Regions from separate parts of the Ancylobacter sp. VNQ12 genome, predicted to be linked through region 2. Evidence: riboswitches for the same ligand, from Rfam matches in the RefSeq annotation. Region 2 holds a riboswitch; each other region holds the start of a gene.
What was found. Region 2 has a riboswitch for thiamine pyrophosphate ahead of ACO2RV_RS01740 (ABC transporter substrate-binding protein). Riboswitches for the same ligand answer to the same signal wherever they lie in the genome.

Region 1: it holds a riboswitch for thiamine pyrophosphate, as region 2 does, so the genes downstream of both, thiC (phosphomethylpyrimidine synthase ThiC) here and ACO2RV_RS01740 (ABC transporter substrate-binding protein) in region 2, are expected to answer to the same signal.
Region 3: it holds a riboswitch for thiamine pyrophosphate, as region 2 does, so the genes downstream of both, thiO (glycine oxidase ThiO) here and ACO2RV_RS01740 (ABC transporter substrate-binding protein) in region 2, are expected to answer to the same signal.
Region 4: it holds a riboswitch for thiamine pyrophosphate, as region 2 does, so the genes downstream of both, thiD (bifunctional hydroxymethylpyrimidine kinase/phosphomethylpyrimidine kinase) here and ACO2RV_RS01740 (ABC transporter substrate-binding protein) in region 2, are expected to answer to the same signal.

The regions. Positions count from the first base shown of each region.
Region 1 covers NZ_JBMSDU010000002.1:80,119-83,279, reverse strand. Annotated here, with positions in the region: gene ACO2RV_RS03870 (RidA family protein) at 1-205, shown strand, start outside; gene ACO2RV_RS03865 (IclR family transcriptional regulator) at 279-1,130, shown strand; TPP riboswitch at 1,195-1,327, shown strand; gene thiC (phosphomethylpyrimidine synthase ThiC) at 1,422-3,161, shown strand, end outside.
Region 2 covers NZ_JBMSDU010000001.1:384,545-387,705, reverse strand. Annotated here, with positions in the region: gene ACO2RV_RS01745 (winged helix-turn-helix domain-containing protein) at 14-1,216, shown strand; TPP riboswitch at 1,268-1,382, shown strand; gene ACO2RV_RS01740 (ABC transporter substrate-binding protein) at 1,452-2,402, shown strand; gene clcA (H(+)/Cl(-) exchange transporter ClcA) at 2,537-3,161, shown strand, end outside.
Region 3 covers NZ_JBMSDU010000009.1:83,036-86,196, reverse strand. Annotated here, with positions in the region: gene ACO2RV_RS13930 (thiazole synthase) at 1-580, opposite strand, end outside; gene thiS (sulfur carrier protein ThiS) at 582-779, opposite strand; gene thiO (glycine oxidase ThiO) at 757-1,761, opposite strand; TPP riboswitch at 1,803-1,924, opposite strand; gene ACO2RV_RS13915 (MHYT domain-containing protein) at 2,058-3,161, opposite strand, start outside.
Region 4 covers NZ_JBMSDU010000003.1:123,625-126,785, forward strand. Annotated here, with positions in the region: gene ACO2RV_RS07150 (DMT family transporter) at 29-952, shown strand; gene ACO2RV_RS07155 (Lrp/AsnC ligand binding domain-containing protein) at 949-1,185, opposite strand; TPP riboswitch at 1,314-1,424, shown strand; gene thiD (bifunctional hydroxymethylpyrimidine kinase/phosphomethylpyrimidine kinase) at 1,482-2,288, shown strand; gene ACO2RV_RS07165 (MFS transporter) at 2,365-3,161, shown strand, end outside.

The DNA.
Region 1 (3,161 bases), on a different contig from region 2:
CCTTCACGAAGCCGGCTATGGGGTTGAGGACATCGTACGCTGCGGCGTGTGGCTCGACGACCCGCGCGACTTCTGGAGTTTCAACGGCGTCTATGCCGAATATTTCACGGAGAACCCGCCGGCCCGCGCTTGCGTCCAGTCCCGCATGATGGTCGATTGCAAGGTGGAAATCGATTGCGTCGCCTTCCGCGCGGACAAGATGTGATGCCGGCCGCCGTCCCGCCCAAGGCCGTACGGGCGAACTGGGCGATGCGGCCCGCATGACCAGGGATGTGACGATGAAGGGTGAGGAGTCGGTGACGCAGGACGGGGCGGCCAAGGACGGCGCCAAGCGCAGCCGCGGGCTCGACCGCGCCTTCGAGATACTCGAATTCCTGCGCACCCGTCGCCAGCCCATGCGCCCGAACGAGATCGCCGCAGAGATGGGCGGCCCCCGCTCCTCCGTCTATGAACTCGTCAACCTGCTGCTGCGCCACGGCATGCTGGAATATTCCGGCGGGGAGGGGCGCGTCTTCCTCGGTCGCCGGCTTTATTTCCTCGGCATGGCCTATTCCGCGCAGTTCGACCTGATGCGCGAGAGCGCCGCGCTGCTGCAGCGCCTTGCCGAGGAGACACGCGAAACCTCGCAGATGTGCATGCTCGACGGCAACAAATACACCGTCGCCATGATGCGCGAGGGGCTGCGCTCGTTCCGCATTTCCTCCGATGTCGGCGAGATCGTGCCGATCCCGTGGACCGCCTCGGGGCGTCTGCTGGTCGGCCATATGAGCGACGAGGAAATCCTCGCCCTCATTCCGCCCGAGGATTTCGTGCTGCCGAACGGCCGGCTGTTGGAACCGGCGCAGTTCATCGCCGAGGCGCGCCGCGCCACGGCCGACGGCTTCTTCACCTTCAACAGCGCGGTGGAGAACTTCACCTATTGCTTCGCGGTGCCGGTGCATCAGGCCGATGGCGCCTGCATCGCCACGCTGTGCCTTGTCACCCCGCGCGAGGACGGGCTGCGCAACCGGGACGTCTATCTCGATCGCCTCCTCGCCGCGGCGGGCGAACTCTCCGAGCAGCTCGGCTATCTGCCCGGCAGTGGCACGGTCCGCTCCGACCGGCTGCGCCCCGGCAGCGCGCGGCCCTGAGCGGCAGGGCGGGGCAGGGTTCCCCGCCCGCCTTGACATGAATCAATCTTCTGCCCAGGCTTCGCGCATTCACCAGGGGAGTCCCGGCAAGGGGCTGAGATACTGCTGGTGCGGCCCTTACCGGCCGTCCACGGCGCAGTGACCCGTTGAACCTGATCCAGTTCATACTGGCGTAGGGACGGTGCGGATGCGTCGCGGCGAGCGCGGCCGATTCCCCCTGTTGCGGGGGAATCTCCCTTATCCTTCCTGTCAGAGCTGGGTCTCCATGCTGTTTGCGAGGAGCCTCGACCCATGACGATCCTTCCGACGACGAATACCCCGACGCCGATTGTCACCACCGGCCCGCTGCCGGCCTCCACCAAGGTGTTCAAGCCCGGCACGCTGCACCCCGATATCCGTGTGCCGATGCGCGAGATCGCCGTGCATCCCAGCGCCGGCGAGCCGCCGGTGACGGTGTATGACGCCTCCGGCCCCTATACCGACCCCACGGCCCGCGTCGCCATCGAGGCGGGCCTGCCGCGCCTGCGCGCATCATGGATCGCGGCGCGCGGCGATGTCGCCGCCTATGACGGGCGGCATGTGAAGCCGGAGGACAACGGCTTTGCCGCCGGGGAGCGGGCGACGCCGGAATTTCCGGTGCGCCATCGGCCCTTGAAGGCGGCCGGCGGGCGGGCGGTGACGCAGCTCGCCTATGCCCGCGCCGGGATCATCACGCCGGAGATGGAGTTCGTCGCGATCCGCGAGAATCTCGGCCGCGAGCAGATGCGCGCGGCAGCGGCGCGGGATGGCGAGAGCTTCGGCGCGGCGATTCCCGATTTCGTCACGCCGGAATTCGTGCGCGAGGAGGTGGCGCGCGGGCGCGCGATCATCCCCGCCAACATCAACCATCCGGAAGCCGAGCCGATGGCGATCGGCCGCAACTTCCTCGTCAAGATCAACGCCAATATCGGCAATTCCGCCGTCACCTCCTCCATGGCCGAGGAGGTGGAGAAGATGGTGTGGGCGATCCGCTGGGGCGCCGACACGGTGATGGACCTCTCCACCGGGCGCAACATCCACAACATCCGCGACTGGATCTTGCGCAACGCGCCGGTGCCGATCGGCACCGTGCCGCTCTACCAGGCGCTGGAGAAGGTCGGCGGCATCGCCGAGGATCTCACCTGGGAAGTGTTTCGCGACACGCTGATCGAGCAGGCCGAGCAGGGCGTGGACTATTTCACCATCCATGCCGGCGTGCGGCTCGCCTACATCCCGCTCACCGTCGACCGGGTGACCGGCATCGTCTCGCGCGGCGGCTCGATCATGGCGAAGTGGTGCCTTGCCCATCACCGCGAGAGCTTCCTCTATGAGCATTTCGCGGAGATCTGCGACATCTGCCGCGCCTATGACGTCTCGTTCTCGCTCGGCGACGGGCTGCGCCCCGGCTCCATCGCCGATGCCAATGACGCCGCGCAGTTCGCCGAGCTGGGGACGCTGGGCGAACTCACCCGGATCGCCTGGGCCAGGGATTGCCAGGTGATGATCGAGGGGCCCGGCCATGTGCCGATGCACAAGATCAAGGCCAACATGGACAAGCAGCTTAGCGTCTGCGGCGAGGCGCCGTTCTACACGCTCGGGCCGCTGACCACCGACATAGCGCCGGGCTATGACCACATCACCTCCGGCATCGGCGCGGCGATGATCGGCTGGTTCGGTACGGCGATGCTCTGCTACGTCACGCCGAAGGAGCATCTGGGCCTGCCGGACCGCGACGACGTGAAAGTGGGCGTCATCACCTACAAGATCGCCGCCCATGCCGCCGATCTCGCCAAGGGCCACCCCGCCGCGCGCCTGCGTGACGACGCGCTGTCCCGCGCGCGCTTCGAGTTCCGCTGGGAGGACCAGTTCAACCTCTCCCTCGATCCCGATACCGCGCGCTCCATGCACGACGAGACGCTGCCGAAGGAGGCGCACAAGGTCGCGCATTTCTGCTCGATGTGCGGGCCGAAATTCTGCTCCATGCGCATCTCCCACGACATTCGGGCCGAGGCG
Region 2 (3,161 bases):
GTCAGACTGAGGCATGGCGATTCTCCTCTCCAACACCGACGCCCGCCGCATCTTCCTGGCGAAACAAGGCCTCAGCCGGCCGCGCGGCGCACTCACCAAGGCGGGCCTGCTGGAGCTCATCGGCGAGATCGGTTTCGTGCAGGTCGACAGCATCGCCACGGTCGAGCGCGCCCATCACCACATCCTGTTCGCGCGCAACCCGAGCTATAAGCGAGCACATCTTGCCGCCCTTCTGGAGAAAGACGGCGAGCTGTTCGAGCACTGGACGCATGACGCCGCCATCATTCCCAGCGCCTATTTCGTCTATTGGAAGCACCGCTTCGCCCGCTCGCGCCTCCGGCTTGTCGAGCGCTGGCGCAGCTGGCACGAAAACGGCTTTGAATCCTATGTCGACCATGTGCTGGAGCGGGTGACGCGCGAGGGCCGGCTCATGGCGCGCGACTTCGAGCAAGATCCGGAACTCGGGAAGCGCCCGCCCGGCGGCTGGTGGAACTGGCACCCGGAGAAGACCGCGCTGGAATATCATTGGCGCACCGGCAATTTCGCCATCGCCGCGCGCGAGGGCTTCCAGAAGGTCTACGATCTCGCGGAGCGGGTGATTCCGCCACGCCATTTCCACGGTGAGGTCAGCGAGGCGGAGTTCGTCGACTGGGCCTGCACCAGCGCGTTGGAGCGGCTCGGCTTCGCGACCCATGGTGAGATCGCCGCCTTCTGGGACCTCGTCTCGCCGGAGGAGGCGAAAGGTTGGGTGGAAACGAACCGTGACCGGCTGGAGCCGGTCGCGGTCACGCTGGCCGACGGCAGCAAGCCGCGCGCCTCCCACGCTTTTGCCGGTAGCGCGGCGGTGTTCGATGCGCTGCCCCCGCCGCCGGCACGGCTGCGCGTGCTCAGCCCATTCGACCCGCTGCTGCGCGACCGCAACAGGGCCGAGCGGCTGTTCGGCTTCAATTACCGGATCGAAGTGTTCGTGCCGGCGGAGAAGCGCGTCTGGGGCTATTACGTCTTCCCGATCCTGGAGGGCGACCGGCTGATCGGACGCATCGACATGAAGGCCGACCGCAAAGCCGGCACGCTCGACGTGCGCCGCCTGTGGCTGGAGCCGGGCGTGCGCGCCTCCAATGGCCGCCTCAATGCGCTCGACGCCGAACTCGCCCGCATCGCCCGCTTCGCCGGCGTGGGGCGCACGGTCTATCTCGACGGGTGGCGGGGGGACTGAACGCACGCCGCCGCCCGCCATTTGCCGTGGCATGCCCGCTCTGCTAGCGTCGCCCTGTCCGAGGGGTGTCCCGCGATCGCACGATCAAGGGGCTGAGATGGCAACCGCCAGACCCTTTGAACCTGATCCGGGTCATGCCGGCGAAGGGACGGAGCGACGGCGGGGGCCATCCATGCACCCGCGCCGGATTCCCCCGAAAGCTCATGCGCCGGATCTCCAACTGGGAGGAGATCCAATGTTGAACACCATCGCCAAGACGCTCGCGGCCTCGGCCCTCGCGCTTTGCCTGTCGCTGGCGCCTGCCAGCGCCGCCGACAAGCTCACCGTCCTCTTGGACTGGTACGTCAATCCCGACCACGCCCCGCTCGTCATCGCGCAGGAGAAGGGCTTCTTCAAAGCGCATGACCTCGATGTCGAGCTGGTGGCGCCGGCCGATCCTTCCGCCCCGCCGCGCCTCGTCGCCGCCGGGCAGGCCGATGTCGCGGTGAGCTACCAGCCCAGCCTCTATCTCTCGGTGAAGGAGGGCCTGCCGCTGGTGCGCTTCGGCACGCTGGTCTCCACGCCGCTCACCGCGCTGGTCGCGCTGAAGGACGGCCCGATCAAGTCGATCGCCGATCTTAGGGGGAAGACGGTCGGCTATTCCGTGGCCGGGCTGGAAGACGCGCTGCTCGGCACCATGCTGGCGAGCGCCGGGCTGAAGCCCACCGATGTGACCATGATCAACGTCAATTTCGCGCTCTCCCCCGCTCTCGTCGCCGGCAAGGTCGATGCGGTGATCGGCGCCTATCGCAATTTCGAGCTCACCCAGATCAAGCTGGAGGGCAAGGAAGGGGTCGCCTTCTTCCCAGAGGAGCACGGCGTGCCGGTATTCGACGAGCTGATCTATGTCGCGCACAAGGACAAGATCGGCGACCCGCGCCTCAAGCGCTTCCTCGCCGCGGTGGAAGACGCCACCATCTACACCCTCAACCATCCGGACGAGGCGTGGAAGGCGTTCGTCGCCGCCAATCCCAAGCTCGACGACGAACTGAACCGGACCGCCTGGGCCGACACGCTGCGCCGCTTCGCCCATGCGCCGGCCGCGCTCGACGCCGGCCGCTATGCACGCTTCGGCGAGTTCATGAAGAGCCACGGGCTGATCGACAAGGTCGAGCCGGTCGCGACCTACGCGCCGGCCCTGCCGTGACCTGAGAGCCCTCCAGAGCCCGCCACACGGATAGGCAGGTCCGGACGTGACCAGCCTCGTGGAAATCCTTCCCGCTCCTGCCGCGCAATGCTAACCGGGACATCGGAACGGGATCGGCTTGGTGAGGGCAAGGCATGGGGAATGGCGGGTATCACATCGTGGCGGCGCTGGTCGGCGCCGTCGTCGGTGTTGTCGGTTCCGGCTTCCATGTCGGAGTGGAGCAGCTCACAGCCGCCTGGCCCGCCTATCTCGTGCACGGGCTCGGTCTGTCCGGCCCGGGCCTCTATGTCGCCGCCGCGCTCATTGGCGCCGCCATGGCGGTGACCTCGCTCTGGCTGGTCCGCCGCTTCGCCCCGGAAGCCGGCGGTTCCGGCGTGCCGGAGATCGAGGGCGCCATGGAGGGCCTGCGGCAAGTGCGCTGGCATCGCGTGCTGCCCGTGAAGTTCTTCGGCGGCCTGCTGTCGCTCTCCTCCGGCATGGTGCTGGGCCGCGAGGGGCCGACCATCCATATGGGCGCCTCGATCGCCAAGGCGGCGGCGGACATCTTCCGCCTGCCTTCGGAGGACATGCGCGGCCTGCTGGCGGCCGGCGGCGCGGCGGGTCTCGCCGCCGCGTTCAACGCGCCGCTCGCCGCGGTGCTGTTCGTCATCGAGGAGACCCGCCGGCAGTTTCCCTACAGCCCGCGCACCTATATCGGCGTCGTGCTCGCCTCGCTCGCCAGCGCCATCGTCACCGAATATCTCACCGGCAACGTGCCCT
Region 3 (3,161 bases), on a different contig from region 2:
CCAGCGGGATGCCGGGGAAATGCGCCCGCAGCGAACGCAGGCCATAGGGGTTGTTGAGCCCGCGCCCGGAGCCGATCGGCGCGCCCCACGGCATCAGCACCTCGCAGCCGGCCGAGATCAGCTTCTCGGCCACCACAAGGTCCTCGGTGGTGTAGGGAAACACCTGGAAGCCGTCGCGCGCGAGGAGGCGCGCCGCCTCGACGAGACCGAACACGTCCGGCTGCAGCGTGTCGTCCTCGCCGATCACCTCCAGCTTCACCCAGTTGGTGCCGAACAGCTCGCGCGCCATCTCGGCGGTGGTGACGGCTTCCTTCACCGTCTTGCAGCCGGCGGTGTTGGGCAGCACCTTCACGCCGAGGTCGCGGATGATCTGCCAGAAGCTCTGGCCCGCTTTCGCGGCACCGGATTCGCGCCGCAGCGAGACCGTGACGATCTCCGCCCCCGAGGCGCGGATCGCCTCCGACAGGATCGCCGGCGAAGGATATTGCGCCGTGCCGAGCAGCAGACGCGACGCCACCCTTGTGCCGTAGAACTCAACCGGATCGGCGAATGTGCCGGCCGCACTGGTCATCGCATCCATCTCAGCCTCCCTGCATCGGGGCGAGGATTTCCACCCGGTCGCCCTCGTCGATCGGCGTCGCCTCGCGCCTGGCCGCGCGGACCATCGCGCCGTTGAGCGCGGTGGCGACGGTGGCGTCGCCCAGGCCCAGTTCGGCCAGCAGGTCCTTCAGCGTGCCGGAGCGCGTATCGGCCGGCTCACCATTCACGACGATCTTCATCCATCACCTCCGGGAAATATGTCCCGTCGAAAGCGAGCGCCGCCGCACGCCGTGCCAGCGCGGGCGCGGCGAGGAAACCGTGGCGGTAGAGCCCGTTCACATAGATCGTGTTGCCGCGCCGGCGCAGGCGCGGAATGTTGTCGGGATAGGCCGGGCGCACATCGGCGCCGATCTCGACGATCTCCGCCTCGCCGAAGGCGGGGTGCAGCGCATAGGTGGCCGACAGCAGCTCCAGCATGGAGCGGCCCGTCACCCGGCCGCGCTCGTCATTCTCGATCGAGGTGGCGCCGATCATGAAATGCCCGTCGCCGCGCGGCACGATGTAGACCGGGATGCGCGGATGCAGCATGCGCACCGGGCGCTTGAGCGAAATCTCCGTGGAGTAGAGCACCAGCATCTCGCCCTTCACGCCGCGCAGGTCCGCCAGCACGTCGCGGGCGGCAAGGCCACGGCAGTCGACCACGACATCGGCCGGCGTCTCGCCTTCGTCGAAGCCGTCGGCCTCGTAGCGGATGGTCACCTGATGCTCGTCGACCAGCTTGCGCGTCAGCGCGGCGAGCGCCTTGCGCGGCTCCAGATGCGCTTCGGTGGGAAAGAACAGGCCCTGGTCGAAGCGCCCTTCCAGATCCGGCTCCAGCGCGGCGATGCCGGCGCCGTCGACCCACTCATAGCCCTGCGTCCGGCGCGAGAAGCGCTTGAGGTCCGGCAGGTCGCGCGGCGGGGCCAGCACGAGGCTGCCCTCATTGGGCACATCCGGCACCGCGCGGCGCCAATAATCCAGCGATTCGAAGCCCAGCTCGGCGATGATCGGCTCGGCGCTCTCGCGCTCGCACCAGGGCGCCAGCATGCCGCCGGCATACCAGGAGCAGCCTTGCCCGGTGGCCGTCTTGCGCTCGATGAGCGTCACCTGCGCGCCGCGCTCGGCGAAGGCGTGGGCACAGGTCAGGCCGGCAACACCGCCGCCGACGATGCGCACGCGCATCGCGTTGGCAACCGGGGCTTCATCGTTCAGGTGGGTCTGCGGGGACATCTTCAACTCCTCCCTCCGCCAGTCTCAACTGGATCAGGTTCGAAGGGTCGCCATGCCGCGCCAAAGCGCGATGATGGCCTCTCAGCCTCCTGACGAGGCTCCCCTGGACGGTTTGGATATAATCACTCGGAAAGGGAATGTCACGGTAGCGTCGTCGACAATATGCACGCCCGCGAGCCCTTTGCGATCAGGGAGAACACCTGAATCGGGAGGAATACGCGCGCGGGTGCAAAAGCCGGGGACACGCCCTAGCGGGCGCGCGACGACAGCGACACGACATTGTCCGGGCGGGTCGCGTCGATGACCGCCCGGCGCAGGCTTTCCCGGCTGAACGGTTTGCCGAGCCGGGGCATGCCGGCGCGGGCATCGGGTGGCAGTTCGGCATAGCCGGTGCCCAGCACGACCGGCAGGGTCGGCCAGTGCTCGCCGATCGCGGCGGCCAGCTGCACGCCTGTCATCCCCGGCATGGCTTGATCAGTGAGGACAACATCGACCGTCAGCCCGTTGTTCAGCATGGCGAGCGCCTCGCGGCCCGACGCGGCCTCTGAGACGACGAAGCCGATATCCTCCAGCATCGCCGCCGTGGCCGACAGCACCAGCGGATCGTCGTCGACGACGAGCACCCTCGCCACGCCCGCCGGCAGCGGCGGCTCCGCCTCTTCGGCGACGAGCTCGGCTTCGCGCTTCGCCCTGTCGGCGGCGGACGTCTCGACGATCGGCAGATAGATGGTGGCCGTCGTGCCCCTGCCGGGCTCGCTGGCCAGCACCAGCCGGCCGCCGGACTGCGCCGCGAGGCCATGCACCATGGCGAGGCCGAGCCCGGTGCCCTTGCCGACCCCCTTGGTGGTGAAGAACGGCTCGGCGGCATGGGCGAGCGTCTCCTCGTCCATCCCCGCGCCGGTGTCGGAGACGGCGAGGCAGAAATAACGACCCGGCTTCAGCGCGCCCGGTTCGCCCTCGCCCTCGCGCTCGGGGATGATCTCTTCGCGCGCAGCGATGATGATCGCCCCGCCATCCGGCATGGCGTCACGGGCATTGACCGCGAGATTGAGCAAAGCCAGCTCCAGCTGGTTGGCGTCGACGCGGGCGAGCGGCAGGCCGAGCGGGAAGCGCGTCTCGATGCGCACGCTGGGACCGATCGAGCGGCGCAGCAGTTCCGCCATGCCGAGCACGAGGTCCGGCACCGCGACCGGCTCGGGACGCAGATCCTGTCGACGCGCAAAGGCCAGCATGCGCTGCGTCAGCGCCGCCCCGCGCTGGGCCGCCTGCATGGTGTTGTCGATCAGCGTCAGCAGGCGCTGATCGTTCGGCGCACGCTTGCGCACCAGCTCCAGATTGCCCATCACCACGGC
Region 4 (3,161 bases), on a different contig from region 2:
GGATCGAAACTACTTTTCGTGGCGCCAAATGAATGCGCTCAAGGGCATCGCGCTGCAGATCGGCGCGACGTTCCTCTTCACCATCATGTCGGCCATGGTACGCATCGTGTCGGAGCATGTTCCGACCGGCGAAGTGGTCTTCGCGCGCTCCTTCTTCGCGCTGTTCCCGCTCATGGCGATGCTCGCCTGGCGCGGCGAGATCAGCGCCGCGGTGCGCACCGCCCATCCGCTCGGCCATATATTGCGCGGCACCATCGGCGTGATGTCGATGGGGCTCGGCTTCGCGGCGCTGGCGCGCATCCCGCTCGCCGACGTCACCGCCATCGGCTTCACCGCGCCGCTGCTGACCGTCGTGCTGGCGGCGCTCGTCCTGGGCGAGCGGGTGCAGCTCTATCGCTGGGCCGCGGTGTTCGTCGGCCTGGGGGGCGTCGTGGTGATGCTCTGGCCGCATCTCGCCGGCAATTTCGACAGCTGGGAGCACAAGCTCGGCGCTATGATGGCGCTGGCGGCGGCCGGGTTCACCGCCGGGGCCATGATCCAGGTCCGCCGGCTCACAGGGACGGAGACCACGGCCGCCATCGTGTTCTATTTCCAGGCGCTGGCGGCCGTCGCCGGCCTCGCCACCGCCGGTTGGGGATGGGTGGTGCCGACCCTGCGCGAGGGGGTGATGCTGGTCACCCTTGGCATCATCGGCGGGATCGGGCAGATCCTGCTCACCGAGAGCTACCGCTGGGCGCCGGCCTCGGTGGTGGCGCCCTTCACCTATTCCGCGATGCTGTGGTCGCTGCTGCTCGGTTTCGTGCTGTTCGCCGAGGTGCCGCCCGTGCTGGTGGTCGTCGGCGCCGTCATCGTGATCGGTGCCGGCCTCTTCGTCATCTGGCGCGAGCGCCGCGCGGGCGCGGTGACGGCGCCGGACGAGGGGGCCGTCCCGCCGGCCGGGCCGATTACCTAGAAGGCCTTGAAGGTGATGATGGTGCGGGTGTCCTGGATGCCGGGAATCTGCTGCACCTTCTCGTTCACGAAGTGGCCGATATCGGTGGCCTCGGGAACGTAAAACTTGACCAGCAGGTCGAATTCGCCGGCGGTGGAATAGATTTCCGAGGCTATCTCGGCATCCGCGAGGGCGTTCGCCACCTCGTAGGAGCGGCCGAGCTGGCATTTGATCTGGACGAAGAACGGGACCATCGCGAGGCATCCGGGCACGGTTTTGGTGCGCCACAGGATCAGAACCGGCCCCGCCGCGCAACCCCCGCCCTGCGCCGCGCCGAGACGTGTCTTGAAAGCGCGCGGCGCTTCGCCTATTGCGGGACAAGTCGATCTCGTTGGGGTGCCCCGGAACGCGAAAGCCGGGGCTGAGAGGCGGTGAGCCAACCCACGAACCTGATCCGGGTCATGCCGGCGGAGGAAACGGGTCGCGCGCGCCGGGCGTTTCGCGCTCGGCGAAGGACGCGCCCGGCCTTGCCGGCCAGGGAGGCGTGCCGATGACGGCGTCCACGGCGATTGCGGTGACGATTGCGGGCTCGGATTCCGGCGGCGGCGCCGGCATCCAGGCCGATCTCAAGACATTCTCGGCGCTGGGCGTCTACGGCGCCTCGGTGATCACCGCGCTGACGGCGCAGAACACGCTGGGCGTTACCGGCATCCACGACGTGCCGGCCGATTTCATTACCGCGCAGATCGACGCGGTGTTCTCCGATCTCGCGGTCGATGCGGTGAAGATCGGCATGCTGTCGCGTCCGGAGGCGATCGGCGCGGTTGCGGAGGGGCTCGACCGTCACGCGATCGCGACCGTCGTGCTCGACCCGGTGATGGTCGCGGCCTCGGGCGACCGGCTGCTGGTGCCGGAGGCGGTGGAATCGCTGCGCACGCAACTCTTGCCGCGCGCGCTGCTGATCACGCCGAACCTGCCCGAGGCGGCGGTGCTGCTCGACGAGGCGCCCGCGGCCGATCTCGCCGCCGTGCGCCGGCAGGCCGAGCGGCTGCGCGCGCTCGGGGCGCGTGCCGTGCTGATCAAGGGCGGGCATGGCGAGGGGCCCGACAGCGTCGACGTGCTGCTCGATTCCGAGGGCTTTGCGGAGTTCTCCGCCCCGCGCGTGGCGACCCGCAACACCCATGGCACCGGCTGCACGCTGTCTTCCGCCATCGCTGCCGGGCTGGCGCGTGGCATGAGCCTGCGCGCGGCCGTCGAGGCCGCCAAGGTCTATCTCACCCAGGCTATCGGCGCCTCCGACATGCTGACCATCGGGCGGGGCCACGGGCCGGTGCACCACTTCCACGCCTGGTGGTGAGGGCTGACGGCGAGGGCGTCCTCGCCGTCGCCCGCGCGGGCTGCTATCGAGGCGGCGCAATCTCAGAGTCGCCCCCGTGCCCGTCCTCGCCCCACGCCATGCCATCGCCACCGCCTATGCCGGGCTGTTCTTCGGCATCGGCGTGTACCTGCCGTTCTTTCCGGTGTGGCTGGAGGGCAGGGGCTTCGACGCCTCGATGATCGCCTTCACGCTGGCGGTGCCGTTTGCCGTGCGCCTGTTCACCATGCCGCTCGGCGGGCTGGCGGCCGACCGCAGCGGGCGGCCGCGCGCGACCCTCATCGTCTATGCGCTGGCGACGGCTTGTGCCTTCACCGGCGTGGCGCTGGCGCCCAGTGCCGCGCTGATGATCGTGGCGCTCGGCGTCGCCGCCAGTTTCTGGCAGCCGAGCCTGCCGGTGCTGGACGCCTATGCCGTGGCGCGCCGCGCCGAGGGGCTGATCGACTATGGCCGCGTGCGGCTGTGGGGCTCGCTTGCCTTCATCGGCGGCAATTTCGCCGCCGGCTTCCTGCTCGGCGGCCTGCCGGCGGACGCCATCGTCTGGTTCATCGTCGCGGGCAGCCTCATTGCCGCCTGCGCGGCGCTGACGCTCGACGAATTGCGGCTGCCCCCGCGCGAGGCGACAACGCATCGCCTGCCGAAGATCTCGCTGGTGCTCGGCCTTGCCATCCTGGCGGCGGCGCTGGTGCAGGGCTCGCACGCCACGCTCTATGCCTTCGCCTCGCTGCACTGGCGGGCCATCGGCCTGTCGGATTCGGCGATCGCCCTGTTATGGGCGACCGGCGTCATCGCCGAGGTGGTGCTGTTCCGCTTCGGGACGGGGCTGACGCGCCGGCTGGGCGCCGACCGGCTCTT